2 linked regions of the Ancylobacter polymorphus genome follow. The main gene of each other region encodes a partner of the protein of the gene in region 2 in a complex. Links are inferred from orthologs where the notes say so. Each region holds a gene or a part of one and is shown on either strand. Other genes may lie near its edges. The genes, in order: K9D25_RS15310 and K9D25_RS03215.

Region 1 (14,449 bases), 2.6 Mb from region 2 along the record:
GCGCGGGCGAGGTCGAACGGGTCGATCACATTGCCGACCGACTTCGACATCTTCTCCCCGCGATTATGGATGAAGCCATGCGCGAACACGGTTTTCGGCGGCGCGATCCCTGCCGACATCAGGAAGGCCGGCCAGTACACCGCGTGGAAGCGGATAATGTCCTTGCCGATGATGTGCAGGTTCGCCGGCCAGTAGCGCTTGAAGCTGGCGCTTTCCGTGTCGGGATAGCCGACGCCGGTGATGTAGTTGGTGAGCGCGTCCACCCACACATACATCACATGCGCCTCGTCGCCCGGCACCGGGATGCCCCAGGAGAAGGTGGTGCGGCTGATGGAGAGGTCCTGCAGCCCGCTGCGCACGAAGCTGGTCACCTCGTTGCGGCGCACCTCGGGGCGGATGAAGTCCGGGTGGGCGTCGTAATAGTCGAGCAGCTTCTGCTGATAGGCGGAGAGGCGGAAGAAATAGCTCTTCTCCTCGGTCCATTCCACCGGCGTGCCCTGCGGGCCGAGGCGCACCCCGTCCGGGTTCACCGTCGTCTCGTCCTCGGCGTAATAGGCCTCGTCGCGCACCGAGTACCAGCCGGAATAGGCGCCGAGATAGATGTCGCCGCTCTCGACCATCCGCTGCCAGATCGCCTGGCTGGAAGCGATGTGGTCGGCGTCGGTGGTGCGGATGAAGCGGTCATAATCGACGCCGAGCAGCGCATCCATCTCCTGGAAGCGGGTGGCGTTCTTCGTCGCCCATTCCAGCGGCGTCAGACCCTGCTTTTCCGCCGTCTGCGCCATCTTCAGCCCGTGCTCGTCGGTGCCGGTCAGGAAGAAGACGTCAAAGCCGTCGAGCTTCTTGAAGCGGGCCAGCGCGTCGGACGCGATCTTCTCATAGGCGTGGCCGATATGCGGCGCGCCATTGGGGTAGTCGATCGCGGTGGTGATGTAGAAGGCGGGTCTCACGGCGGTATCCTGCGGAGCGACCAGCGCGCGATCAGGGGCGCAGGGCCTCGTTGAGCGACGCGAAGATCCGGAAGACGAGGGTCTTGCGGTCGAGATTGTAGACATCGGCGTCGACCGCAGCGCGGCGAACCTTCTCCCACACCTCCGGGAGGCGTGCAAGACGAACGCGGGCGGTCTGGCGGCGCCCGGTGGCATGGTCGCTGATCCAGCCCTCCACCGTGCCGACAAAGCTCTGGAACGCCCCTCCCCGGTCGCCGGTGAGCTTCTCGCCCAGCGCGTGCAGCGATTTCGGGTCGACATCGGGCAGGGCGTCGAGCAGCACGCGGGTAGCGTTGCGCACGGCGAGCCCGTCGCCCTCCATCAGCGTCAGCGCCTCGCGCACGCTGCCGCCCGAGGCTTCCGCCGCCTCCGCGAAGCGGCTGCGGTCGAGGCCGGGCATGTGGGCGCTCAACCCTTCCAGCACCTCCACTACCTGCCCTTCCGACAGCGCGCGCAGCGGCACCATCCGGCAGCGCGAGCGGATGGTGGGCAAGAGCCGGCCCAGCGCATGGCTCACCAGCAGGAACAGCGCCCGGTTCGGCGGCTCCTCCAGCGTTTTCAGCAGCGCATTGGCGCCCTGCGCGTTCATCTCGTCCAGCGTGTCGACGATGCAGACCCGCCAGCCACCGAGCGCCGCCGTGGAGCCGAAGAAGCTGCGCACCCGGCGCACCTGCTCGGCCGGAATCATCGAGGGCAGCTTGCCGGTGTCGTTAGGCGTGCGCCGCAGCACCATCAAATCGGGATGCGACAGCGCCGCCACCTGCCGCGCGGCGGGATGGCCGGCATCGACGGCGAGGGAATGCGCCGGCGCGGCGCCGCCGGACAGCACGAAGCGGGCGATGGCATAGGCGAGCGTCGCCTTGCCGATTCCTTCCGCCCCGCCGATCAGCAGCGCATGCGGCAGCCGCCCGGCATCCCAGGCGGTGCGCACCATCGCCTGCGCCTCCTCATGGCCGACGAGATGCGTGCTCTCGCGCGGCGCCGGCGCGGTGCCGAAGCGGTCGCCTTCCAGCGGGGGCGCGTCCTTCATGTCCGGCGTCTCCGGCGCGGGGAAGGCAGCTTCAGGCGGGTGGACACCGCCTGCCAGATCGCCTCTTCCACCGCTTCGGGCGTGCCGCGGGCATCAATCAGCACGCAGCGCTCGGGCTCGCTCTCCGCCAGCGCGCGAAATGCCGCGCGCAAGGCGCGGTGAAAGGCCAGCCCCTCGCTCTCGAAACGGTCGGCGCCCTGGCCTGAACGGGCGGCGGCGCGGGCCAGGCCCTCCTCCGCCGGCAGGTCGAGAATCAGCGTCAGGTCCGGCCGCGTCTCGCCAACGGTCACCTGTTCCAGCGCGGCGATCAGGCGCGGATCGACATTGCCGAGCGCGCCCTGATAGACGCGGGTCGAATCGGCGAAGCGGTCACACACCACCCATGCGCCGCGCGCCAGCGCCGGGCGGATGGTGGCGTCGAGATGGTCGGCGCGGGCGGCGGCGAACAGCGTCGCCTCGGCCAGCGGTCCCAGCGGCTTGGCGGCGCCCGAGAGGATCAGATGGCGCATGATTTCGGCGCCGGTGGAGCCGCCGGGCTCGCGCGTGCCGACGGCGTCGATGCCGGCCGCCTGCAGCCGCGCCAGCAGCCGGCGGACCTGAGTCGACTTGCCGGCCCCCTCCCCGCCTTCGAGCGTGATGAAGCGCCCCGTGGCCGGCGCCGTGGCTTTGGCGCGCGCGGAGGCCGTGCGCGGGGCCGGCGTCTTCTTCCCCTTGGGCTTGGCGGGCGCGGGCTTGGCGGCAGGCGTGTCCTTCGCCGTCTTCGGCTTCGCCGTGCGGCGGGGCTTGGCCGGCGGAGTGGCCGGCGGCTTCTCCGTGCTCTCGGCGGAATCGGGCGCGTGCGGGGGCGTGCGGGTCGGCATGCTCAGCCGGTGATCTTGGCGTAGCCCTGGCGCAGCAGGCTCACCATCAGTTCATAGGCACCGTCCATCGCCCGGCGCCACAGCGGGCCTGCCGGTACGGTCTCGGCGGCGACGAGGGGCACCTCCAGCGACAGCTGCTCGCCGCGATAGACCATGAGGCGCGCCAGCACCTCGCCCTTCTCCACCGGCGCCGGGATCGGCCCCTCGAAGCGGATGCGCGCCACCAGCTTCTCGTCGCCATTGCGTGGAATCAGCACCCGGATCGGCGTGTCGCTGGTCAGCGGGGCGCCGTTGCGCTCGCCGCCATAGAGCGTTGCCTCGCCGACGATCTGCCCGGCCTCGAACAGGGTGCGCGATTCGAAGGAGCGGAAGCCCCATTCCAGCAGCTTGCGCGCATCCTCGGCCCGCTCCTTCTCGCTCTTGGCGCCCATGATGACGACGACGAGCCGCTGCCCGTTCTGGATCGCCGAACCCACGAGGTTGAAGCCGGCATCCTTCTGGTAGCCGGTCATGAAGCCGTCCGCGCCCAGACTCATGCCGAGCAGCGGGTTACGGTTGTTCTGGCGGATCTTGTTCCAGAGGAAATCCGGCTCGCTGTAGATCTTATAGAGGTCCGGGTAGTCGCGGATGATGTGGATGGCGACCTTGGCCATGTCGCGCGGCGTGGTCTTCTGGTCGGGATCGGCGAGACCGCTGGCGTTGACGAAGGCCGATCCGGTGAGGCCGAGACGCTTGGCCTCCTGGTTCATCTTCCCCGTGAAGGCAAGTTCGTTGCCGGAAATGCCTTCCGCCAGCACGATCGCCCCGTCATTGCCCGAGGGAATGATCGCCCCGCGCAGCAGGTCGCTGACCTTGATCATGCTGTTGACGGCCGCGAACATGGTGGAGCCGCCCGACGGGGCCCCTCCCCGCCGCCAGGCATATTCGCTCACCTTGAATTCCTGATCCGGAGACAGCCGGCCGGAGGTGATCTCGCCGAACACCACGGCCATGGTCATCAGCTTGGTGATGCTGGCGGGCGCGCTCGACGTGTCGGCCGCACGCTCGAACAGCACTGAGCCGCTGTCATAGTCGAGCAGGATCGCCTGCGGGGCCTGGATGTCCGGCGCGGTCTGCGCCGAAGCGGGGGAAAAGCCGGCGGCAAGGAGCAGCACACCCAGCAGGGCGGCGGCGATTCCGCCGGTGACATGCCCGCCTTGGACGGAATGGCGGCGCGGGAACAGGATGCGCAACAGCTTCACGGTCGGTCCTCCCCGGCTCCGGGCAGAGTTAACAGCCGGAGGTCGCCACCGCAATGCGGCAGCGATGCGGCCTTGCCGGAACGCAGGCACCCGGAGGGCGTCAGTACAGCCCGCGACCCATATCGACCGGACCATCGCTGGCGGTCGGGGCATAACCCATCACCGGCTGCGGGCCGACCATCCAGCCGGCGGGCGCGCCGGTGGAGGGGGCCGGGGCGGTGCGGGCCGGCTGCAGGCTCGCAACCTGCACTCCGCCTGCCGGCGCGGCAGCGGGCTTGGTCGTCTTGGCGGTCTTGGCCGGGGCACTGTTCGCCGCAACGTTTTTGGCCGGCGCGGCCGGGCGCGGGGCCGGCAGGGCGGCGGCGACCACCGCCGGGCGGGGCGCGGCGACAGCGGCGGGATGCGGCGCAGCGGCGACGCGGGCGGGCGCGGCCGGCGCGGGAACGGGCTGGTAGAGGGTGGCCACCTCGGCCACCTGCTGCTCTTCCACAGGTTCGCCGAGATCGAACGGACGGCTCGGCGGCACCGGCACATTGGCGGCGGTCAGGCCGCGCAGCGGGCCGGCGGACGCCACCATGACGGTGGAGGCATCGGCAGGCTTGCCGTTCATGCGCAGGGTGGAGGCGAGCTGGATGTCGTCGGAGCCTTCCAGCGGCGCGCGCCCGACATATTCCACCCGCACGCGGGCGGTGCCATTGTTCTTGAAGCCGAGCAGATCGGCCGCGCGGTGCGACACGTCGATGACGCGGTTGTCGTGATACGGCCCGCGATCGTTCACGCGAACGACCATGGAGCGCTTATTGTCGAGATTGGTCACCCGAACATAGGACGGCATCGGCAGCGTCGGATGCGCGGCGGCGATGGAGTTCATGTCGAAGATTTCGCCATTGGCGGTCAGGCGGCCATGGAAATCGTCGCCATACCAGGAGGCGAGCCCTTCGGCCTTGTACTTGTCCGGCTCGGCGGGAACATAGGTCTTGCCGGCGACGACATAGGGCTTGCCGACGCGATAGGTGCCGCCGCCCTTGGGCACGGGCTGGCCGGGCTGCACCACGCGCGGGCTGGCGGAGACGCCGTATTTCGGATCGATCTTGCTCGTCAGGCTGGGGCCGCCCGTGCAGTTGGCCACCAGCAGGCCGATGCCGCACAGGGCGGCGACCCGGCCGAACCGGACAAAGGCCTGATCCGCCACGCGGCGGCGGCAGGCCTCGGCAAGAGCAGGATATGTCCCCATTCACCCCGAACCGTCTGTGAGCGCCGTCTCCGGCGGAAGAATCCCGGCGAAGGCCGACGCGCTGCACTCAAGATCTCCGGCAAGATACCGGCAATCCGACTTGGTGTCTCTCAGGAGGCTGTCCGAGTGGGGCGAAAATGCGGCGCATCGCTCGGCATGGTGAACGAAGTGTAAGTGACGAAGCGGCAACGACATTCCGGCACCGCCGCCACCGGTGCCAAGGCACCCCCGCCACAGTTCGGCCCCGCCACATTACGGAACCGTCATGTCGCGCGGTTCGCCGCTTCCTCACATCACGCGTGGCCGGCCGCCGGCGCCGACGGGCGAGGTCGAGAGATACTGGATCGAGCAGCGCACCAGTTCCGGCAGGCTGTTCGCCCCGAGCTTCGCCTTCAGCGCCGAGCAGGTGTTGGCCACCGTCTTGTAGCTGATGCCGAGTTCGTCGGCGATGAGGGTGTAGTCCTTGCCCTCGGCGAGCAGCGACAGCGTCTGCAATTCACGCGGGGTGATGTCGGCGAGCGGCGCGGTCTTGCGCGAGCCGAGCATGGCGACCTGCAAGGCGAGGTCGTGGCTCATATAGGGCTGGCCCTTGCGCACGCGCTCGAAGGCTTCCAGCAGCGCGCCGGAGGAGGTGTCTTTGAGCACATAGCCATTGGCGCCGGCTTCCAGCGCCCGGCTGGCGATGACGGGATCGCCATGCATGGAAAAGACGAGGATTGGCGTGCGCGGGTCCTGCATGCGCAGGCGCCGCACCAGCACCAGCCCGCTGAGGCCGTTGCCCTGCAAGGCGAGGTCGACGATCACCACATCCGGCCGCTCGCGGCGGAACAGGCGATAGCCGGTCAGCACGGTGCTGGCTTCCAGCACCCGCTCCACGCCGGCATCTTCCAGCAGACGGCGGCAGCCCTGCAGCACGATGGGGTGGTCGTCGATCACGAGCGCGCAGGTCATTGGGCGGCAAGCCTTTCCGGAGCGGCCGACAGGCCGAATTGATAGGGCTGGGCGGGAATCGTCACGTCGATTCGCGTCCCGCTCGGCACGACGGGCAGGATACGCCATGTGCCGCCCAGCGCGCTGATGCGCTCTTCCATGCCGATCAGCCCGAAGCCGTGCGGGGCGCCGGCGGCGATGCCGGTGCCGTCATCCTCGATGGCGAGGTCGATCCGGCCGGCGCGACGGTCGGCTCGCACGGTGATGGCGATGTTGCGCGCATCGCCATGGCGTAGCGCGTTGGTCACCGCCTCCTGGATGCAGCGATAGAGCGTGATGTCGACGCTGTCGCCGTAGCGCTCCGCCAGCCCCTCGGCGGAGAGCGTGATGCGCCGGCCGGGCGAGTGGCTTTCGAAATCGGCGACGAGATCCGCCAGCACCGCCGCCAGCGGCACATGGCCGAGCGCCATCGGGCGAATCTTGCGCAGCAATCGCCGGTTGAGCCCCTGAATGCGGTCGAGAATCTCCGTCATGGTGGCGATGCGCTCGCCCATGCGCTGGCCAAGGGCCGGCTCGGTGCGGGCGGTGAGGCGGTCGATCGATTCGAGATTGGCCCGCAGCCCGAACACGCAGGGGCCGAGTTCGTCATGCAGATCGGAGGCGATCTGCCGCCGCTCGTCATCCTGCACGCTCACCAGCCGCTCATTGAGCCGGCCATTGTCCTCCCGCGCCGCCTTCAGTGCCGCGCCCAGGGCGTTGAAGCGCTCCGCGATCACCGCCAGCTCGCGGACGCGCGGCGGGTCGAGCCGGTGCTCGAACCGGCCCGCCTCCAGCTCGGACAGGCCAGCGGAAAGTGTGCGCAGCGGCATCAGCAGCCGGCCGAGCACGAGATAGAGCGCGGCAAGGATGGCGATGTTCACCGCCGCGGCCAGCAGGGCGAGGTCGGACATGTCCTCCCACACTTCGGCGATCTCGTCGGAGGCCTCGCCGGCCACCCTCACCTGCCCCACCGTGGCGCCGTTCTCGACGATCGGCACCACCACCTCCTGCCCTTCCGCCGAGACCAGCCAGGTGAACCAGCCGGGCACCTCGCCCTCATGCGGTTCGCTCTCGGCGGGGGCTATGTCCAGCGCCGTGCCGGCGCGGTCCTCGATGCGGATGCGGACATGGCGCAGCCCGCTTATGTGCAGCGGCAGCTGCGCCAGCGAGCCGGTGGCGCCCTGTTCGCTGGCGAGGCGCTCCACCGTCTCCTGCACGAAGCGCTCGGCGACGGCGAGCGAGGACAGCATTTCCGCCTCGGTGGCGCGGCGCGCATTGGCGATGATGACCACCACCGCGACCAATGCCGCGCACAGATTTATGGCGACGATGGCGGCCAGCACCTGCCAGCGCAGCGAGCGGCGCTGCCATAGGCCGAAGGAGGGCGGGGGAGGTGCGGCGGTGCCGGAGGCGGTCACGGTGCGGGATTCCCGGATTTCAGCGCGGGTTGTTCGGCCAGCGCCGCCAGCGCGGCGGTGCGGTCGAGGCCCTGTTTGCGCAGATTGTAATAGTGCTGGCACAGATCGCTGAAGCCGGCGCGGGACCCCTTCCCCGCCAATGTCGAGAAATCGGCGATGATTTCGCGCGCCGTCTCCTTGATGCCGATCTCCGACAGCATGGTCTCCAGCTGCACCGCGCGATTGGCGATCATCCGCCCGGTCTCGCCGAAGCGGTCATCGGCGGCGTCGAGCACATCGTGCCACGCCTTCGCCGCCGGCGCGTTCGCCGCCACATCCGCGCCCGCGTCGCGGCTGGCGAGCCAGACCTCCGGATCGGTGTCGTCGGTCGGCTGAAGCCAGGTCTTGCGGGCGATGGCGCTGGCCTCCGGCGCGGCCACCCGCTCACGCGTCTCCGGCTCGCGCGTCTCCGGCTCGCTCTCGCCCGGGCAGCCGGCGAGGCCGAGAGCGAGGACCGCGCTCAGCGACAGGCGCAGAAGGGAAAAGGGCGAGCTGCTCATCTATACTTATGAACTTCTTATGAGAACGGCCGCAAACAGCGTTCCGTAACAGTACCGCTCCGGCGGTGCCGGCGCCAGCGTCATCGGCAAAGCCTGCGTCCGGGGTGCAGCATAAGGCTTCAACCCGCTGTCAGAGAAGCATTTTCGTGCGATTTGGGCAAGGCTTCCGGCAGTGGTGGGTGAGTTATCTGTGCGAACGGGAAAAAGTTCCTGCCCCGAATTTCCATTCTGCCTAAAGACAATAAATCCGAGCGCAGCGAACAATACTCCCAGAACAGTCAATGTTCTTAGAAAATCATAAGAATTCTCCGCCGCTCCCTTAGACAATCTCATGGAACTGCCCACGAATGAGCGGGCGCGGCGAGGGATAAAAGAGACCCGCACGTCGACGGCAAAGCCGGGGCGCAGCGGGGCGGCTTGGGAAGTAGGAAACGCGAGGGAAGACCCAATGAGCCGACTGCACACTTCGGTGTCCGCGCTCTCCGTCGCCGCCGTCATGGCGGCCGCGATGAGCCTCGGCGCCTCGGCGCCGGCGGTGGCCAACGACAAGCTCGTCGAGCTGTCGAAAAGCACCGACAACTGGCCGATGACCGGCAAGAACTACAACGCCAACAATTACAGCGAAGCCAAGGAAATCACCAAGGCGAACGTCAAGCAGCTGCGTCCTGCCTGGTCGTTCTCCACCGGCGTGCTGTCCGGCCATGAGGGCACCCCCCTCGTCGTCGACGGCGTGATGTACATCCACTCGCCCTTCCCCAACACGACCTTCGCGGTCGGGCTGGACGATCCGGGCAAGATCCTCTGGCAGCACAAGCCGAAGCAGAACCCGACCGCCCGCGCGGTGGCGTGCTGCGACGTGGTCAATCGCGGCCTCGCCTATTGGCCGGGCAACGGCAAGGTCGGCCCGCTGATCATCAAGACCCAGCTCGACGGCAATGTGGTCGCGCTCGACGCCAAGACCGGCGAGGAGTACTGGAAGCTCGAAAACTCCGACATCAAGGTCGGCTCGACGCTCACCATCGCGCCTTACGTGGTCAAGGATTCGGTGCTGATCGGCTCCTCGGGCGCCGAACTCGGCGTGCGCGGCTATGTCACCGCCTATGACATCCCCACCGGCGCCCAGAAGTGGCGCGCCTATGCCACCGGGCCGGACGAGGAAGTGCGCCTCGCCGACGACTTCAACAGCGCCAACCCGCAATACGGCCAGAAGGGCCTCGGCAAGGCGACCTGGGAAGGCGAGGCCTGGAAGATCGGCGGCGGCACCAACTGGGGCTGGTACGCTTTCGACCCCGGTACCAACCTCTTCTACTACGGCTCGGGCAACCCGGCGCCGTGGAACGAGACGATGCGCCCGGGCGACAACAAGTGGACGATGACCATCTGGGGTCGCGACATCGACACGGGTAACGCCAAGTTCGGTTACCAGAAGACCCCGCACGACGAATGGGACTATGCCGGCGTCAACGTCATGATGCTCTCCGAGCAGCAGGACAAGGAAGGGAAGATGCGCAAGCTTCTCACCCATCCCGACCGTAACGGCATCGTCTACACGCTCGACCGCACCAATGGCGACCTCGTCTCGGCCGACAAGATCGACGACACGGTCAACTGGGTGAAGAAGGTCGACCTGAAGACCGGCCTGCCCGAGCGCGATCCGGAATTCGGCACGCGCATGGACCACAAGGGCCGCGACATCTGCCCCTCGGCCATGGGCTACCACAACCAGGGACATGACTCCTACGATCCGGAGCGCAAGTCCTTCTTCATGGGCATCAACCACATCTGCATGGACTGGGAGCCCTTCATGCTTCCCTACCGTGCCGGCCAGTTCTTCGTCGGCGCGACCCTGTGGATGTATCCGGGCCCGAAGGGTGACCGCCAGACCTATGAAGGTCTCGGTCAGGTGAAGGCCTATGACGCCATCAACAACAAGTTCAAGTGGCAGGTGATGGAACGCTTCGCGGCCTGGGGCGGCACGCTCGCCACCGCTGGCGGCGTGATGTTCTACGGGACGCTGGACGGCTTCATCAAGGCGCGCGACAGCGACACCGGCGAGCTGCTGTGGAAGTTCAAGCTTCCCTCCGGCGTGATCGGCCACCCCATGACCTACACCCATAATGGCAAGCAGTTCGTCGCCATCTATTACGGCGTCGGTGGCTGGCCGGGCGTCGGCCTGGTGTTCGACCTCAACGACCCGACCGCCGGCCTCGGCTCGGTGGGCGCCTTCAAGCAGCTCCAGCACTACACCCAGATGGGTGGCGGCGTGATGGTGTTCTCGCTCAATGGCGACGGCCCCTACAGCGACCCGAACGTTGGCGAATACTCGACCAACGTCATCCAGGGCGGCGGCTGATCCTTCGCCTGACACGCCGCCGGCCGCAAAGCGCGGCGGGCGGCGCTGTCCCCGAAGGCCGGGTGTCCGGCGGCTGCCTCGCCGCCGGTCGCCTAGGGAAAGGGGACGCGCGCCGACAAGGGCTCACTGCCGGTGCCGCGTCCCCTGCCCGCCCCTGCCTCACAGCACCTTCCGCACCCGAAATCCCGTCCAGGAGGACTCGCCATGGGCTCCCCGATGTCCACACGACAGGTCGTCAGCCGGCTCGCCCTTGCCGCCGGTCTCGCCTTGTCCGGTTTTGCCTTTGCCGGGCTCGCCCGCGCCGCGACCGTCGAGGCCGACAAGGCCGCCGGCCGCAATCCCAACGAGCTGCGCATCTGCGCCTCGAACGCCGAAGCGCCGTTCTCCGCCGCCGACAATAGCGGCTTCGAGGACCGCATCGCCATCGTGCTGGCGCAGGCCATGGGCCGCAAGCCGGTCTTCGTGCGCACCGACCAGCCCGGCATCTATCTCGTGCGCGACCAGCTCGACAAGAACAACTGCGACGTCGTGATGGGCGTCGATGTCGGCGACGAGCGCGTGCTCGCCTCCAAGCCCTATTACCGCACCGGCTATGTGCTGGTGACCAAGGCCGACCGCAACATCACCGCCAGCGACTGGGAAGACCAGCAGATCAAGGACCAGGCCCGTTTCGCGGTGCGCTTCTATTCGCCCGCCGAGACCATGCTCAAGCGCATCGGCCGGTTCGAGGACAACGCGGCCTACATGTATTCGCTGGTCAATTTCAAATCCCGCCGCAACCAGTGGGTCCAGGTGCCGGGCGACCGCATCGTCTCCGAGGTCGCCAGCGGCGAGGCCGATGTCGGCATCGCCTTCGCGCCCGAGGTGGCGCGCTATGTGAAAGCGTCGTCCACCCCGCTGCGGATCACGGTGATCACCAAGGACATCGACCGGCCGAACGATGCGCCGATCCCGATGCATTACGACCAGGCCATCGGCGTGCGCAAGAACGACCCGGAACTGGTCAAGCAGATCAACGAAGCGCTGGAGAAGGCGCGCCCGCAGATCGAGCAGATCCTCACCCAGGAAGGCATTCCGCTGCTTGAGCCGAATACCTGACCATGGCCTCCGACGCACCGCGTGTCTGCCGGGCCGCGGTGCGCCCCTGATCTCTGGATGTGAACAAGATTCGATGACGAAGACGATTTTCACCAAGAAGGCGGCTACGCTGCTGCTCGCCGGAGCGCTCGGAGCCGGTGTGGTCGGGTTCGGTGCCCGTGCCGCGATCATGCTCAGTAACACCGTCACCGGGCAGCCGCTCGACCTGTCCGAGGCGCCGGAAGAGGGACGCGACACCAAGGCGGTGAAGGTCTTCCTGGAGACGGGCAAGAACATCTACAACGAAGACCCCGTCTGCCTGCCCAAGGCGCACGAGATCTTCCTGTCCATGTGCTCGGGCTGCCACGGCCATTATGGCGAGGGCAAGATCGGCCCCGGCCTCAACGATTCCTACTGGACCTACCCCAAGAACGAGACCGACCAGGGCTTGTTCGAGACGATCTTCGGCGGCGCCAACGGCCAGATGGGCCCGATGTATGGCGCGCTGAACATGAACGAGATGCTGCTCGCCATGGCCTGGGTCCGGCATCTCTACAAGGACGATCCGAAGGGCGCCGTGTGGCTCACCGATGAGCAGCGCAGCAAGTTCAAGCCCTTCGACGCGAACGCCAAGCACGTTGAGCCAGCCGAAGAGCTGCCCGCGGCGTGCGGCGGGCCGGCCGGCTGAACCGGTCGGTTGATGACGGGTGGAAAACGACCAGGAGACTGACATGAGCATCATCGACCGCAGCCTCACCTTCGCCATGACCCTCGCCGGCGCCGGCGTGCTGTCCCTCGCTCTGGTGGGCGGCGCCAGCGCCTATGACGGCACCAATTGCAAGGCGCCCGGCAATTGCTGGGAACCCAAGCCCGGCTATCCCGACAAGGTGGCGGGCTCCAAATACGATCCCAAGCACGATCCCAAGGAACTGAACAAGCAGTCGGAATCGATCAAGGCGATGGAAGCGCGCAACGCCCAGCGCGTCGCCAACTTCGAGAAGACCGGCAAGTGGGTCTACGACGTGAGCAAGATCCCGAACTGACCCCCCGGCCGCACGGCTCTGTTCTTCGAGAACCCACTTGCGGGCGGACGATATTCTCCTGTCCGCCCCGCGATCCTCCGGGCAAGCCGCCCGGTTTGTGGGCAACTGGCGCGGCCGACGCCGGGCGGGGTCCCCTCCGTCCGGCGTGGGCCGCGCCCTTTTCCGGCACAAGCGGCCCGCGCCCGCCGCCTGAGAGGCTCCCCCCATGCATCTCGTCCGCGATCCCGATTCCGTGCTGGCGGACTGGCACGCCCACGCGCTGCGCTTCGAGCGCGAGATCGGCAAGGTGGTGCTGGGGCAGGAACGGGTCATCCGCCTGCTGACCATCGCCACCTTCGCGCGCGGCCATGTGCTGCTGGAAGGCGATGTCGGCGTCGGCAAGACCACGCTGCTGCGGGCCATGGCCCGCGCCATCGGCGGCGCCTTCGAGCGCATCGAGGGCACGATCGACCTGATGCCGGGCGATCTCGTCTACCATGCCCATCTCGGCGAGGACGGCAAGCCGCGCATCGACCCCGGCCCGCTGCTGCGCCAGGGTGAGGACCTCTCCATCTTCTTCTTCAACGAGATCAACCGCGCCCGCCCCCAGGTGCATTCGCTGCTGCTGCGGCTGATGGCGGAGCGCTCGGTCTCGGCCTTCAACCGCGAATACCGTTTCCCGCATGTGCAGGTCTTCGCCGACCGCAACCGGGTGGAGCGCGAGGAGACCTTCGAACTGCCCGCCGCCGCTCGCGACCGCTTCCTGATGGAGGTGCAGGTGGCGATGCCGGAAGCGGAGGAAGCCCGGCGCGCGCTGGTGTTCGATCCGCGCTTCCACGATGTCGACGCGCTGCTGATGGATGTGGAGAGCGGCGTGCTCGACCCGCAGGCGCTCGGCACCGTCGCCCGCGCCATCCAGATCGGCGTGCGCACCAGCCCGGCGCTGGAAGCCTACACGCTGGCGCTGTGGGAAGGCGTGCGCCATCCCGGCGCGCTCGGCCTCACCATCGAGGGCGTGTCGATGGACCGGGTGGTGCAGGGCGGCGCCAGCCCGCGCGGCATGAGCTACCTCATCCGTGCCGCCCGTGTGCGGGCGTGGCTGGAAGGGCGCGACATGGTGGTGCCGGAGGATCTGCGCGCCGTGTTTCCCGAAGTCATGGCGCACCGCATCTTCACCGATCCGGTCTACGAGATGCGCCGCGAACCCATCGTCGCCGCGCTCATCGCCGGCGTGTTCGAACGGGTGCCGGCGCCATGACGGCGACGCCGCGCGACACGCCGACCGCCGACGATCTGCGCCCGCTTCCCTATCGCCTGCGCTGGCGGCCGGAGGGCATCTTTCCCGGCGCCCATCCCGGGCGGGGCGAGGGCGCGGAGGGTGAGTTCCGCCGCCATGTCTCGCTGCTGCGACAGCCAGATCCCCGCCGCATCGACCTGCGCGTCTCGCTGCGCGATCCCTATGGCGAATTGCATGTGCGGCAGTTTGCGCCGCGCCGCGCCGTGCCGGTGGCGATGCTGGTCGATCTCTCCGGCTCCATGCGCTTCGGCGCGGCGGTGGCCGGTCCTGTGGCGGAACTCGGCGCGCTGCTGGCGCTGTCCGCCGTGCGCTCCGGCGACACTTTCGCGCTGTTCGGCTGCGACGAAGCGGTGAACGAGGCCGCCAGCCTGACGCTGTCGCGCCGGCGCGGACTGGAGGCGGAGGTGCGCGAGCGGCTGA
Region 2 (14,443 bases):
CCGGATCGGCGCGACGCCGCTGGCACTGCTCGCCCTCGCGCTGTGTCTCGGCGCGGCTGTGGCGGTGACGCAGGCGAGCGACGCGGTGACGATCAGCCTCGCTTTTCTCACCGTGGGCGCCGGCTGGGCGCTGGCGAGCCTTGCCACCACGCTGATGCTGCATGGCGCGGGCACGCCCAACCGGCTGCAGCTCGCCGCCCATGACGGCCTGCTGCTCGCCGCCGCGCTGCTCGGCGTGCTGATTTAGCCCTCACATCCCCCCTCATCCCGGACGGCGCCGGCCGATCCGGCATGACGGCCTTGGTCGCGATATTGACGCCCGCGACGCTTTATGTAAGTGATCGTTCACTGACATTGCGGTGAGGGATCAGGCATGTTCACGCGGCTGATGACGGCACGGCGCTTCGCGCCGCTGTTCTGGTGCCAGTTTTTCGCGGCGTTCAACGACAATTTCGTGAAGAACGCCATGGCGCTGCTGATCCTCTACGGCATCGCCCATGTGAATGGCGGCGCGCTGGTGACGCTGGCGGGCGGCGTGTTCATCCTGCCCTTTTTCCTGTTCTCCTCGCTCGGCGGCCAGCTCGCCGACCGCTACGACAAGGCGCTGATCGCCCGGCGGGTGAAGTTCGCCGAAATCTGGATCGTGCTCATCGCCAGCGCCGGCTTCGTCATCCAGTCGATCCCGCTGCTGTTCATCGGCCTGTTCCTCATGGGCACGCTGAGCGCGCTGTTCGGGCCGGTGAAATACGGCATCCTGCCCGACCACCTCGCCAAGGACGAACTCGTTTCCGGCAATGCGCTGATCGAGATGGCGACCTTCGCCGCCATTCTCGGCGGCACGGTGGGCGGGGCGCTGGCCTTCACCCATACCGGCGAATGGGCGGTGGCCGGCTTCACCTTCGTGCTCGCCGTCATCGCCTGGCTGTCCGCCCGCGCTATCCCCCCGACGCTGGCCGGCGCGCCGGACCTCGTGATCGACCGCAACATCTGGCGCAGCACGATGACGCTGCTGGCCGACATCCGCGCGGAGAAGCCGATCTGGCGCGGGGCGCTGATCGTCTCCTGGTTCTGGCTGGTCGGCGGCGTGGTGCTCTCGCTGCTGCCCACCCTGGTGAAGGACAATATTGGCGGGCTGGAAAGCGTCGTCACCCTGTTCCTCGTCCTGTTCACCATCGGCGTCGCCATCGGCTCGACGCTGGCGGCGAAACTGTCGGAAGGGCGCATCCTGCTGGCGCTGGTGCCGGCGGCGGGGCTGCTGATGGGCGTGTTCGCGCTCGATCTCGCCTTCATGATGGGCACGCTCGCCCCGGCGGCCCAGCCGATCGGCTGGTATGATTTCCTCACCTCCGGCGCCGGCGTGCATGCCGCCATCGGGCTGATCGGCCTGGCCGCCGCCGGCGGCGCCTTCGTGGTGCCGACCTTCGCCTTCGTGCAGGCGGCGGCGGGCGAGGACCGGCGCGCCCGGGTGATCGCCGGCAACAATGTGCTGAACGCCGCCTTCATGGTGGCCGGCGCGGTCATCGTCGCCGGGCTGCAATTCGCCGGCTTCACCGCGCCGGCGCTGCTCGGGCTGATCGGCGCGGCGAGCCTCGTCGTCGCCATTCTCGCCGGCCGCGCCTTCCAGGGGCAGGTGCTGCGCGACCTCATCAAGCTGGTGTTCCGCGTGCTGTTCCGCGTCGAGGTGACGGGGGCGGAGCATCTCAAAGCCGCCGGTCCCGGCTCGGTGATCGCCATCAACCATGTCAGCTTTCTCGACGCGCCGCTGATCATGGCGCTGCTCGACAATGACCCGGTCTTCGCCGTCGACCGCGCCATCGCCGAGGCGTGGTGGGTAAAGCCCTTCCTCAAGCTGGTGCGCGCCTTCCCGCTCGACCCGACCAAGCCGATGGCGACCCGCGACCTGATCCGCCAGGTGCAGCAGGGCGAGCAATTGGTGATCTTCCCCGAGGGGCGCATCACCGTCACCGGCTCGATCATGAAGATCTATGACGGCTCGGCGCTGATCGCCGACAAGGCCGACGCCCCCGTGGTGCCGGTGCGCATCGAAGGGCTGGAGCAGACCTATTTCTCCCGCCTCGACGGCCACCAGACCCGCAAGCGCCTGTTCCCCAAGGTGCGCGTCACCATCCTGCCGCCGCGCAAGCTGAAGGTCGACAAGGAGCTGTTCGGCCGCAAGCGCCGGCGCGCGGCGGGCGCGGCGCTCTATGACGTGATGAGCGATCTCGTCTTCGAGACCAGCCACACCAATGTCACCGTCTATCAGGCGGTGGAAGACGCGGCGGTGCGGCTCGGCATGAAGCGCATCGTGCTGGAAGACCCGCTCGGCACCATCCTGTCCTATCGCAAGCTGCTGCTCGGGGCGAAGATCCTCGGTGACAAGCTGGCGAAGGAGACCGCGCCGGGCGAGAAGGTCGGCGTGCTGCTGCCCAACGCCGCCGGCATCGCCGTGGTGCTGATGGGCCTCTCCCGCCATGGCCGCGTGCCGGTCATGCTCAACTACACCGCCGGCGCCACCAATCTCGTCATCGCCTGCAAGGCGGCCGAGGTGAAGCTCGTGGTCGCCTCGCGCGCGTTCATCGAGAAGGCGCGGCTGGAGGCGGAAGTCGCGGAACTGGAAAAGCATGTGCGGGTGCTGATGAGCGAGGACATCCGCGCCTCCGTCACCACGCCGGACAAGATAAGGGCGATGCTGCCGTTGCCGGCGCCGAAGCCCGCCCACCCGGATGACCCGGCCTTCGTGCTGTTCACCTCGGGCTCGGAAGGCACGCCGAAGGGCGTGGTGCTCTCCCACCGCAACATTCTCACCAATGTGGCGCAGGTGGCGGCGCGGATCGACTTCTCGCCCGCCGACATCATGTTCAACGTGCTGCCCGTGTTCCATTCCTTCGGGCTCACCGGCGGGCTGGTGCTGCCGATGGTGTCGGGGCTGAAGACGTATCTCTACCCCTCGCCGCTGCACTACCGGATCATCCCGGAACTGGTCTACGCCACCAACGCCACCGCCATTGTCGGCACCGATACCTTCCTCATGGGCTATGCCCGCACCGCCAACCCCTATGATTTCCGCTCGCTGCGCTTCGTGGTGGCGGGGGCCGAGCCGGTGAAGGCGGAAACGCGTCGGGTGTGGATGGAGAAGTTCGGCCACCGCATTCTGGAAGGCTACGGCGTCACCGAATGCGCGCCGGTGCTGGCGGTGAACACGCCGATGTTCAACCGCGTCGGCACGGTCGGCCGCATGCTGCCGGGCATCCATCACCGGCTGGAGACCATGGCCGGAATCGAGGAAGGCGGGCGGCTTCAGGTGCGCGGGCCGAATGTGATGCTCGGCTATCTCCGCGCGGAGAAGCCCGGCGTGATCGAGCCGCCGGAGCATGGCTGGTACGACACGGGCGACATCGTCAGCTTCGACGAGGAGGGCTTTGTCGCCATTCGCGGCCGGGTGAAGCGCTTCGCCAAGATCGCCGGCGAGATGATCTCGCTCGCCGCCATCGACGCCATGGTGGCGACGCTGCGGCCCGATGCCGAGCATGTCGCCGTGGCGGTGCCGGATGCGCGGCGCGGCGAGCGCATCATCCTGATGACTACGGCGCCGGACCTCACCCGCGCCGCGCTTCAGGCCTATGGCCGGGAGCGGGCGGTGACCGAGCTGATGATCCCGGCGGATATCCTGCGCATGGACGCGCTGCCGCTGCTCGGTTCGGGCAAGGTGGACTTCACCAAGGCGCGCGGCATCGCGTTGGAAATGCTCGCCGCCCGCGCGCCAGCCGGAGACGGGGCATGAGGGCGGCGCCCGCCCGGCGCGGGCGCGAGGGCGGGGCGGCGCGGGCGCGCGGGCCTGATCCGCGGGCGCGGGGGGCGGATACGCGCGCGCGCATCGAGGCGGTGGCGCTGGAACTCTTCGCGCAGAAGGGCGTCGCCGGCACCTCGGTACGCGACATCGCGCTCGGCGTCGGGGTGAGCGAGGGGGCGCTCTACCGGCATTTCCCCTCCAAGGAGCAATTGGCGCGCGAGCTTTTTCTCACCCGCTATGCCGGGCTGGCGGCGCAGATTTGCCAGCTCGACGCCGCCGAGCCGGAATTGGAGCCCAAGCTGCGGGCGGTGGTGCGGCTGGCCTGCGGCCTGTTCGATGCCGAGCCGGCGCTGTTCGCCTATCTGCTCATCCACCAGCACGAGCATCTCGGCACCGTGCCGGACGCGCCGGACGCGAATGTGGTGGAAGCGGTGGCGCAGATGCTGCGCGGCGCCGGCGTGCCGCCCGCGCGCGTCACACTGGCCAGCGCCATGGCGCTCGGCTGCGTGGTGCAGCCGGCGGTGTTCGCGCTCTATGGCCGGATCGAAGGTCCGCTGGCGGCGCAGGCGGAGGCGATCGCGGCGGCGGTGCTGGGCGTGGTGGAACGGGCGAAGGCGGGATAGGGCGGGGCGAGGTCGGGCCGTTCTTCACCTCTCCCCATGGGGGGAGAGGTCGCCGCGCAGCGGCGGGTGAGGGGCGGGGCGTGTTCGGCGCAACAGAAAAGGCCCCTCACCCCAACCCTCTCCCCGATGGGGAGAGGGAGCGGCGGCGCCCTGCGTCGAAACGGGCCCTGCCGTTCTTCACCTCACCCCATGGGGGAGAGGTCGCCGGCGCCGTCCTCAGAACAGCTTCATGCCGGGCGGGATCGGCAGGCCGGCGGTGATCGCCTGGGTCTTTTCCTGCACGATGCGCTCGCCCTTGGCGCGGGCATCGGCATGGGCGGCGACGATCAGGTCTTCCAGAATCTCGGCCTCGTCCGGGTTCAGCAGGCTCGGGTCGATATGGATCGCCTTGAGCGCGCCCTTGGCCGAGACCCGCACCGTGACCATGCCGCCGCCGGCGGCGCCGTCGACCTCGATGGCTTCAAGCTCCGCCTGGAGCTGCTCCATCTTGGACTGCATCTCCTTCACCTTCGACATGATGCCGAGAAGGTCTTTCATCGGGAAACTCCTCTAATCAGAATTCGATCTCGTCATCCGCGCCCGGCCCGTCGTCGCGGGCGGCCATCAGATCGGCGTCGGTCATGTCGGCATCGCCGGTGAAGCCGGCGGGTTCCTCCGGGGCGAGGGAGCGCACATCGACGATGGTGGCGCCGGGAAAACGCGCCAGCGCCGCCGCGACCAGCGGGTCGGCGCGCACGCCGGTCATCATCGCGTCGCGCTGGGCGGCGGCCTTCTCGGCCAGCGTCGGCTCGCCCTCTTCGCGCGAAAGCGCGACCAGCCAGCGCCGGCCGGTCCATTCCGACAGCTTGGACTGCAGTTCCTGAATGAGGTTCGGCGCGCCGCCAGGGGCGAGCGCCACTTCCATCTGCCCGTCCTCGAAGGCGACGAGGCGCACGCTGTTTTCCAGCGCGAATTTCAGCTTGAGGTCGCGCCGGGCGGCGGCGAGGGCGACGAGGTCCTCGAAGCTCGCCACGGCGAGTCCGGGCGTGGGCGCGGGCGCCGCTGCGGCCGGGCGCGGCGTGGCGCGCGAGGCGACGGACAGGTGGCTGGCGGCAGTCGGCGCGGCGGAAGGGGCTTTCGAGGGCGCGGGGAAACTGCGCGGCGCTGTCGCCGCCATCGCCGAACCGCCACCCCCGGACCCGCCGCCCATCGGCGCGCCGCCACCGGAAGGCCGGCCGGCCGGCGCCTCCGGCGCGCCGTCGCGCAGGCGCCGCAGCGCCTCGTCCGGGGTCGGCAGGTCGCTCGCATAGGCGAGGCGCACCAGCACCATTTCCGCCGCCTGCATGGGTTTCGCCGCCTGCTGCACCTCGCTGAGGCCCTTGGTGAGCATCTGCCAGGCGCGCGAGAGCACCCGCATGGACAGGCCACGGGCGAACTCCCGCCCGCGCAGGCGCTCGGCTTCCACCAGCGCCGCGTCGTCCGCCGTCTCGGGCAGGATTTTCATGCGGGTGACGAGATGGGTGAATTCAGCGAGATCGGCGATCACCACCGCCGGGTCGGCGCCGGAATCATATTGCTCGCGCAGTTCGGTCAGCGCTTTCGCGATGTCGCCCTGCATCAGGGCCTCGAACAGGTCGATGACCCGCCCGCGATCGGCGAGGCCGAGCAGCGCGCGCACCTGCTCGCCATGCACCATGCCGCCGGTCGCCTGGCCGCCGGAATGGGCGATGGCCTGATCGAGCAGCGAGAGCGCGTCGCGCACCGAGCCTTCCGCGGCGCGGGCGATGAGGCTCAGCGCCTCGGCGTCGATGCCGACCCCTTCCGCCGTGCAGATGCCCTGGAGATGGCGCGCCAGCGTGCCGGCCTCGACCCGGCGCAGATCGAAGCGCTGGGTGCGCGAGAGCACCGTGACCGGCACCTTGCGGATTTCCGTGGTGGCGAAGATGAACTTCACATGCTCGGGCGGCTCTTCCAGCGTCTTCAGCAGGCCGTTGAAGGCCGCCGTGGAGAGCATGTGCACTTCGTCGATGATGAACACCTTGTAGCGCGCCAGCACCGGCTTGTAGCGCGCCGCCTCGATGATCTCGCGGATGTCGCCGATGCCGGTATTGGACGCGGCGTCCATTTCCTGCACGTCGACATGCCGGCTCTCGATGATGTCCCGGCAGTGGCGGCCGAGCACGGGCATATCGAGCGTCGGCGCGCCGCCGCCGGCGGGGCCGTCGGCCGGCTCGTAATTGAGCGCGCGGGCGAGGATGCGGGCGGTGGTGGTCTTGCCGACGCCGCGCACGCCGGTGAGGATATAGGCCTGCGCGATGCGCCCGGAGGCGAAGGCGTTGCCCAGCGTGCGCACCATCGCCTCCTGGCCGATCAGATCGGCGAAGGTCTGCGGCCGGTATTTGCGCGCCAGGACGCGATACGGGGCGGCGGCCGCCGCCGGGACCACGGCCGGCACCATGGCCGGCACGCTCGGCAGCGGGCCGAGATCGAAGCCCGGCCCATCATCGCCGGGGTGCGTCAGGTCGGGCATGTCGGGAGTGTCGGCGCTCATGGCCCCTTCATAGCATCGCGGGCGGTGCCGGGCACAACGGCGCAGTGACGCGCGGGGGAAATTTCCGGGGACGAGAGCGAGGGCAGCGCCGGTGGTGCCTTCGGGGCAGGGTCCGCGCGGAGCGGTCGGCGCACAGCGTGGCCAAGGGTGGGAGGCTGGACAGAGACCCGATCCGGGCTCGTTGGGGCTGCTTCCTTCCGGACCTGACCCGGTTGGCGAGTGGCTCGTCCACCGCCAACCTCCCGCCGCCTATATCGTCCAGATGCACGGGGGATGCAAGGGGGCTGGCTGGGGCGGGCGCTCATAGGTCGTGTGGGGACATGCCGCCACCCGGCGGATCAGGGACATCGTCGTCTCGCTTCCAGGGACGAAGCGAGAAAACGCCGCTCGCGTCGCGCCTCGGCGACTGTCCGCGACATCGTTTATCTCGCGGAAGGACGATGGTATGAAAGCGCGTTATATGCGCGCCTTGGCGCGAGTTTTGGTGATGGAATAGAAGTCTTTGTTGCAGTGCGCGCGAACTCGATGCGCAGCCGGAGAGGCCACATATGACCAAAATCGTATCGTCGAAAGCAATTGCTGAATTCTGTGTGCAAAAGCTAGGGGCTGAACTGATTGGCGAGCCGGGAGAATTTTCAATACGCCGTGTCTGTACGTCGAGTGGGCTGGTTGAAGGCGGAATTGCTTTTTCAAAGACAGATCCGAGCGAGGCGACGCAGCGGCTCATTCCCCGCAATTCGGTTTTGCTCGCTCCGTTGGGTTCTTCGGTGGTGCCGGATCCGGAAGGGTTGATAATTCTGCTCGAAAACCCTCGACTCGCCTTTGCCCAGGTTGTCGCCGAATTTCTTGTTGGTCCTTCTTTTTCTGGTATTCATCCAACCTCTATAATTCATCCCTCCGCCCACATCGACGAGACCGCTTCCATAGGTGAATATAGCATTATTGGACCGGATTGTGTTGTCGGTGCTGGAAGCGTTGTTCATCGGCACGTTGTTTTATCGAGAAATGTTACAATAGGAAAGAATTGCGTCATCTTTTCTCACGCCGTGCTGGGTGAGGATGGCTTCGGCGTCGAGACGGATTCGAATGGGAACCTGCTCAGGATTCCTCATCTCGGCGGCGTTGTCGTCGGGGACTTTGTCCAGATCGGCAATTTCACGGCTGTGGCATCGGGCACGATCGAGCCGACGATTATCGGCGATTACACAATGATCGACAATTTGGTCCATGTCGCCCACAACGTTCGCATTGGACGAAATTGTCAGATCATCGCGTGCAGCGAGATCAGCGGAAGTGTCACGATCGGCGATCGCGCTTGGATCGCACCAAATGCGGCCATCCTGCAAAAACTGCAAATTGGTGCGGGCGCTGTTGTCGGGCTCGGAGCGGCCGTGACAAAGTCGGTGGAGCCGAGTACCGTTGTAGCGGGAGTTCCGGCACGTGTCATCAAGAGACTGGAGGGGCCGTAAGTGCCCATATCTGATTCCGCTTCGCCGCGCGGCTTTACGTGGGCTGATTATTTATTCTTGCTGCAGGAATTTCTGAAGTCTGGATATCGAATCGTCAATTACAGCGATTTCGATCCGCTTCAGTCTCATGCCATCATCCGTCATGACATTGATTTTTCTTTCAAGTCGGCTCTCGATATAGCTCTTATGGAGGCGGATTTAGGGGTTTCGGCTCAATATTTTATCCTGCTGAGGACTGAATTTTACAATTTATGTTCCCCGTCGGATCTTCAGATAGTCGAAAAAATCCGCGATCTCGGGCACGAGATAGGGCTTCATTTTGATGCTTCCCGTTACGAGGATCGGTCCGATGTTCTCGAGGCCGCCGCGCGTCGGGAGTGCGTTATTCTTGAAAGCATCATCTCGCGGCCCGTCACGTCAATTAGTTTTCATCGGCCGGCCAAGTCGCTTTTGGGGATGTCGAATTGTCTGGCGGGTCGCCAGCATACGTATCAGCCAAAGTTCTTCTCGGATGTGGCGTATTACAGTGATAGCCAAGGATCTTTCAGGTTTGGGCATCCGCTTGATAGCGAGGCTTTTCGCGCCCGGGCGGCGATGCAGTTGCTGACGCATCCAATCTGGTGGACGTCGGAGCCTGTGACGGACCGGCTGGGGCTGATTGACCGTTTTCTTGAGGATCGGTCCTCGCTCTTGCGCCGGGAAGCTGCCGCAAACTGCAAGCCCTACGCCCAGCGCCTGGCTGAAGCGGATCGCGCGGCGGGCGGATTCACCGCGCGCGCCGATTGTCCCTGATCCCGCGCACTTGGCGCACATCCTGCGGATCGCCGTCGGGCGTCTTGCACGTTGTCCGGCGGTCATGGGTCTGCACAGGCGGCACGCCCCATCGGGCCTACGTCTACGCACCCGCTGCGCCTAGGGCGTTGCTGCGCTGCGGAAACCCCTCGCTCAAACCGTTGTGACCGTTGCGGCGTCAAGGTTAATTGAGTGGTGGCGTTGAAGATCGGATGTTACCAAGAGGAAGGTTTAAACAAGAGTCGATAGAGCAAGTATCAACCGAAGGAGAGGTAAGTTGCTACGAGCGTTCGACGAAAATTTTTCCTTTTGTCATCAGTCGATTCAGGCTGCCGTTGCATCGCTTATCGGTGGGGCGCAGCGCAAAGAACAGGTGGCGCGGCGCAGAGGCGCCTCGGCCGCCGGCCTCGCCGCCCTGCTCGCCGCGGGCGCGCTGACGCTGGCCGGCCCGGCCGCGGCGCAGACGGCGCCGCCGGTGAACTCCCCGCCCGAGGTCACGACCTCGGCCGAGGAAGGCTATGCGCCGCAATCCGGCCAGCCCGGCAAGGATGTGGTGTGGGTGCCGACCCCCGACACGCTGGTGGAGCGCATGCTCGACATGGCCGAGGTGACGCCGCAGGACCACCTGATCGACCTCGGCTCCGGCGACGGGCGCACGGTGATCGCCGCCGCCCAGCGCGGGCTGCGCGCCCATGGCATCGAATACAATCCCGAGCTGGTCGCGCTGGCCAAGCGCCGCGCCGAGGCGGCCGGGGTCGCCGACCGCGCCAGCTTCGAGCAGGCCGATATCTTCGAGACCGATTTCACCAAGGCGCAGGTGCTGACCCTGTTCCTGCTGCCGGAGCTGAACGAGCGGCTGCGGCCGCAGATTCTCGAACTCGAACCCGGCACCCGCGTCGTTTCCAACAGTTTCGACATGGGCGACTGGGAGGCCGACCGGGTCGATCGTCTCGACGACAATTGCGCCCGCTGGTGCACGGCGCTGATGTGGATCGTGCCGGCCAAGGTGGAAGGCGAGTGGCAGCTCGGCGAACAGCCGCTGCGGCTCACCCAGAGCTATCAGAAGGTCACCGGCGACCTCGGCGGCAAGCCGATCGAGCAGGGCCGCGTCGTCGGCAAGGAGCTGCGCTTCACCGTCGATGGTGTCGACTATGTCGGCGCGGTGGTCGGCAACAGCCTGTCCGGCACCGCCTCGGACGGGCCGGTGAAGAACTGGACCGCCGTTCGCAGCTAACGCCTCCGCGCCCCGCCCGTGCCGCCCCGGCCTGCCCGCCGGCCGGGGTGCCGCGCCCGTGCGCGCCCGCCCCTTCCCGACATGGAGAGCCCCGTGAAGCCCCTCGCGATCGCGCGCGATTCCGCTGTGGCCGTCGATCCTGCCCGGATGCAGGGAACGCCGAAACCGGCGCTTTCCGCGCTCGACGGCATCGCCATGCTGATCGGCATCGTGGTGGGCATCGGCATTTTCCGCACCCCGCAGATCGTCGCGCTCAACGTGTCGAGCGAATGGGCCTTTGTCGGCTTCTGGGTGATCGGCGGCCTCGTCACCCTCATCGGCGCCTTCGTCTATGCCGAACTCGGCTCGGCCCATCCCCATGCCGGCGGCGAATATCACTATCTGCGCCGCGCGCTCGGGCGGCATGTGGCGCTGCTTTTCGCCTGGGCCCGGCTGACCGTGATCCAGACCGGCGCCATCGCGGCGGTGGCCTTCGTGTTCGGCGACTATGCGCAGGGAATCCTGCCATTGGGACCCTGGGGGCCGGCACTCTATGCCGCCGGGGCGATCCTGGTGTTTACCGCCATCAACCTGACCAGCTCGCGCCAGAGCCGGCGACTGCAGCTCGGCTTCACAATCCTCACCATCCTCGCCGTGCTGGCCATCGCCGGCTTCGGCCTCGCGCTCGGCAGCGCTCCCTCCCTGCCACCGGCGCCGGAAGCGAGTTCGGCGAGCGGGGCGTTCGGCCTTGCCATGGTGCTGATCCTGCTCACCTATGGCGGCTGGAACGAGGTGGCCTATCTCTCCGGCGAAATGAAGGATGTGCGGCGCAACATGCCGCGCGTGCTGGTGGTGAGCGTCGCGGTCATCACCGGGCTCTATTTCCTCGTCAACCTCGCCTATCTCAACGTGCTCGGCCTGGAGGGGCTGCGCGCCAGCGACGTGGTCGCGGCCGATACGCTGCAGCGTCTGTTCGGCCCCGGCGCCTCGCTGGCGGTGGCGCTGCTGGTGTGCTTCGCCGCGCTGAGCACGATGAACGCCACCATCTTCACCGGCGCCCGGCTGTATTATTCGCTGGGGCGCGAACTCCCGGTGCTGGGCCGTATCGGCCTGTGGGAGGAGCGCAGCAACATGCCGGTCAACGCCATTCTGGCGCAGAGCGCGATCGCGCTGGCGCTGGTGATCTTCGGCGCCGGCACCCGCGTCGGCTTCCAGGCCATGGTGGAATATACCGCGCCGGTGTTCTGGTTCTTCCTGCTGCTGGTCGGGGTGTCGTTCTTCCTGCTGCGCCGGGAGGAAGCCGGGCGGAAAGGCGCTTTCCGGGCCCCGCTCTACCCGCTGACCCCGGCGCTGTTCTGCCTCACCTGCGCCTATCTGCTCTATGCCAGCATCGCCTATACCGGCTATGGCGCGCTGGTCGGGGTGGCCGTGCTGCTGGCGGGCGTGCCCTTCCTCCGCTGGGGCGGCGCGCCGGCACGGGCGGCGTGAGCGGGTGCGTCAGCCCGCGCCGCCGAGCAGGCCTTCCACCAGCGCATAGACCGCCTTCACCCGCTCTTCATTGGGGTAGTAGCGGTTGGCCAGCACGACGACACCGAGCTTTTCCGCCGGCAGCATCACCACATAGCTGCCGAAGCCGTTGGTGGAGCCGGTCTTGTTGATGAAGCTCGCGGGGGCCGGCGGGGAGGGCGGGTCGAGCTTCTTGATCGGCTGCGGCTTCAGCGCCATGTCCGGCCCATTGCCGGCAAGCAGCCGGTCGCGTTTCGCCGGCCAGGGATAGCGCTCCCACACCATCTCCTGCACATAGCTTGACGTCTCGTAATAGCCGGTATGGGTGCGGGCCAGCGCCCGCGCCATGTCCGGCGCCACCTTGCCGACGCCCATATTGGCGTCGAGGAAGGTGAGCATGTCGATCGCGGTGGACTTCACCCCATAGGCTTCCGGCGCCAGCACGCCCGGCGTCACCCGGGTCGGCTTGTCCGCGGCGGTGTAGCCCATGGCGTAGCGCGCCATCGCCGCTTCCGGCACGTCGATATAGGTGCTGGAGAGGCCGAGCGCCGGAAACAGGTCGTTCTCCGCCGCGCGGGGAAAACTGGTGCCGAGCGCGGTGGCGGTGACGAGGCCGAGCACGCCGATGCTGATATTGGAATAGGCGCGGCGCGTCGCCGGCGGCGCGGCCGGCTTCCAGGCGGCGAGCCACTCCACCAGCTCCTTCTCGTTGCGCACGCTGTCGGGCACCTGCAGCGGCATGCCGCCCGTCGCATGGGTGGCGAGATCGAGCGGGGTGAGGGCGCCGAAAGCGGTGCCGGTGAGCCGCTGCGCCACCTTGTCGAGCGGCGCGTTGAGATCGAGCCGTCCGCGCTCCGCCGCCAGCGCGGCCAGCGTCACGTTGAAGGTCTTGCTGACCGAGCCGAGCTCGAACAGCGTGTCGCCATCCACCGGCCTGCCGTCGGTGCGCGCGGTCTGGCCGATGGCGAGGATTTCGTGCTGGCCGTTGCGGGTGATCCCGACCACGAGGCCGGGAATGCCGTGGGTCTTGGCCAGCGCGCTGAAAATGGGCGCCGCCACCTTGCCGAAATCGGCCGGGGCGGCGGCGCTCTGGGCGCGGGCCGGCGCCACGGCGGCGCCGAGCGGCAGCAGGGCCGAGGCGAGCAATGCGCGGCGGGACAGCTGGATCATGGAAGGCTCCTTGGCTCGGACACTCCCGCCCTAACGGGCGAATGTGTCCGTGGCGCGGATGAGCCGGTCGAGAATGCCGGGCTCGGAATAGGCGTGGCCGGCGCCTTCGATCAGATAGAGCTCGGCATCGGTCCAGATCTTCGACAGTTCCCAGGCGTAGCGCGCCGGGCAGGGCATGTCGTAGCGCCCATGCACGATGGCGCCGGGAATGCCCCGGAGCTTGTGCGCGTCGTCGAGGAGCTGCCGCTCGCGCAGCCAGGCCTTGTGGACGAAAAAGTGGTTCTCGATGCGGGCGAAGGCGAGGGCGAAATGCCCGTCGCTGAAATCGGCGGAATAGCCGGCATGCGGCAGCAGGGTGATGGTCTCCCCTTCCCAGGTCGACCACGCCTTGGCCGCTTCGAGCTTTGCCGCCTCGTCGGCGCCGGTGAGCAAGGCGCGATAGGCGGTGACCGGGTCGGCCCGTTCCTCCGGCGTCTTCAGCGGCTCAAGGAAGCGCTCCCATTTGTCGGGGAACATCTCGGAGACGCCGAAGCGGTAATACCAGTCGAGTTCGGCCTGGGTGAGGGTGTAGACACCGCGCAGGATCAGCTCGCTGACGCGTTCGGGATGGGTCTCGGCATAGGCGAGCGCCAGCGTCGAGCCCCAGGACCCGCCGAAGACCTGCCATTTCTCGAAGCCGAAGGTCTCGCGCAGCCGCTCGATATCCGCCACCAGGTCCCAGGTGGTGTTGTGCTCCAGCTCGGCATAGGGGGTGGAGCGCCCGCAGCCGCGCTGGTCGAACAGCACCACCTCATAGCGGGTCGGGTCGAACAGCGAGCGGTGCGCGGGCGAGATGCCGCCGCCCGGCCCGCCATGCAGGAACACGGCGGGCTTGCCGCCCTTCGTTCCCACGCGCTCCCAATAGATGGAATGGCCATTGCCGACATCGAGCATGCCGGTCTCGAACGGTTCGATCGGCGGGTAGAGGCTGCGCAGTTCGCTCATGGGGGCCGTACTTGTTGGGTTAGGGGCGCCGGCGCGGCGCCGACTCACCCGCTACTCTACTCCGATGACGGGCGGCGGCGCTGCCTCCCTGAATTGAGAGGGGCCTCGCCTTCATCGGGGACGTTCGGGCGCGGGCCGAGGCCTGTGCGGCGTTAACCCTGGGAGGAAACGCCCTTCCCGTGCCCCACTCTCTCCCCTTAACCCCCGCTTATACAATAGTCGTCTAAGTCGTTGGAATATAACGACTTTCGTTTCCAAGTTTAGCAGAATGAAGGGGGAACAGGGGGTGTACAAAACGAAACTTAGTAAACCGCCCAGAGCAATGATTGTAGCGCGTTTGTTCCCGTTTTGTCAACCTCGCCCTAC

Evidence for each region.
Region 1: the proteins of K9D25_RS03215 (region 2) and K9D25_RS15310 are in contact, whole or in part, in a cryo-EM structure (PDB 8GIZ), measured with the Escherichia coli proteins. The link is inferred for Ancylobacter polymorphus from one-to-one orthologs.

Annotation. Positions count from the first base shown.
Region 1 is NZ_CP083239.1:3,249,257-3,263,705, forward strand. The notes cover bases 1-2,975. They hold K9D25_RS15310 (DNA polymerase III subunit delta'), read right to left. Parts: upstream 2,020-2,975; coding sequence 982-2,019; downstream 1-981. Other genes in these bases: metG (methionine--tRNA ligase), read right to left, coding at 1-950; tmk (dTMP kinase), read right to left, coding at 2,016-2,657; K9D25_RS15320 (D-alanyl-D-alanine carboxypeptidase family protein), read right to left, coding at 2,882-2,975. Also shown: more of K9D25_RS15320, read right to left, coding at 2,976-4,114; K9D25_RS15325 (septal ring lytic transglycosylase RlpA family protein), read right to left, coding at 4,221-5,354; K9D25_RS15330 (response regulator transcription factor), read right to left, coding at 5,643-6,305; K9D25_RS15335 (ATP-binding protein), read right to left, coding at 6,302-7,741; K9D25_RS15340 (hypothetical protein), read right to left, coding at 7,738-8,280; K9D25_RS15345 (methanol/ethanol family PQQ-dependent dehydrogenase), read left to right, coding at 8,729-10,633; methanol oxidation system protein MoxJ, read left to right, coding at 10,850-11,731; moxG (cytochrome c(L), periplasmic), read left to right, coding at 11,805-12,398; K9D25_RS15360 (methanol dehydrogenase [cytochrome c] subunit), read left to right, coding at 12,475-12,753; K9D25_RS15365 (AAA family ATPase), read left to right, coding at 12,959-13,990; K9D25_RS15370 (DUF58 domain-containing protein), read left to right, coding at 13,987-14,449. UniProt on the Escherichia coli protein: Part of the beta sliding clamp loading complex, which hydrolyzes ATP to load the beta clamp onto primed DNA to form the DNA replication pre-initiation complex.
Region 2 is NZ_CP083239.1:661,624-676,066, reverse strand. What follows is about bases 4,456-7,424. They hold K9D25_RS03215 (DNA polymerase III subunit gamma/tau), read right to left. Parts: upstream 6,944-7,424; coding sequence 4,967-6,943; downstream 4,456-4,966. Other genes in these bases: K9D25_RS03220 (YbaB/EbfC family nucleoid-associated protein), read right to left, coding at 4,630-4,950. Outside these bases: K9D25_RS03235 (MFS transporter), read left to right, coding at 1-247; K9D25_RS03230 (acyl-[ACP]--phospholipid O-acyltransferase), read left to right, coding at 374-3,781; K9D25_RS03225 (TetR/AcrR family transcriptional regulator), read left to right, coding at 3,778-4,413; K9D25_RS03205 (hypothetical protein), read left to right, coding at 7,492-8,412; K9D25_RS03200 (hypothetical protein), read left to right, coding at 8,413-9,204; K9D25_RS03195 (SAM-dependent methyltransferase), read left to right, coding at 9,578-10,438; K9D25_RS03190 (APC family permease), read left to right, coding at 10,532-11,905; ampC (class C beta-lactamase), read right to left, coding at 11,915-13,093; pip (prolyl aminopeptidase), read right to left, coding at 13,124-14,077; K9D25_RS03175 (hypothetical protein), read right to left, coding at 14,440-14,443. UniProt on the Escherichia coli protein: Part of the beta sliding clamp loading complex, which hydrolyzes ATP to load the beta clamp onto primed DNA to form the DNA replication pre-initiation complex.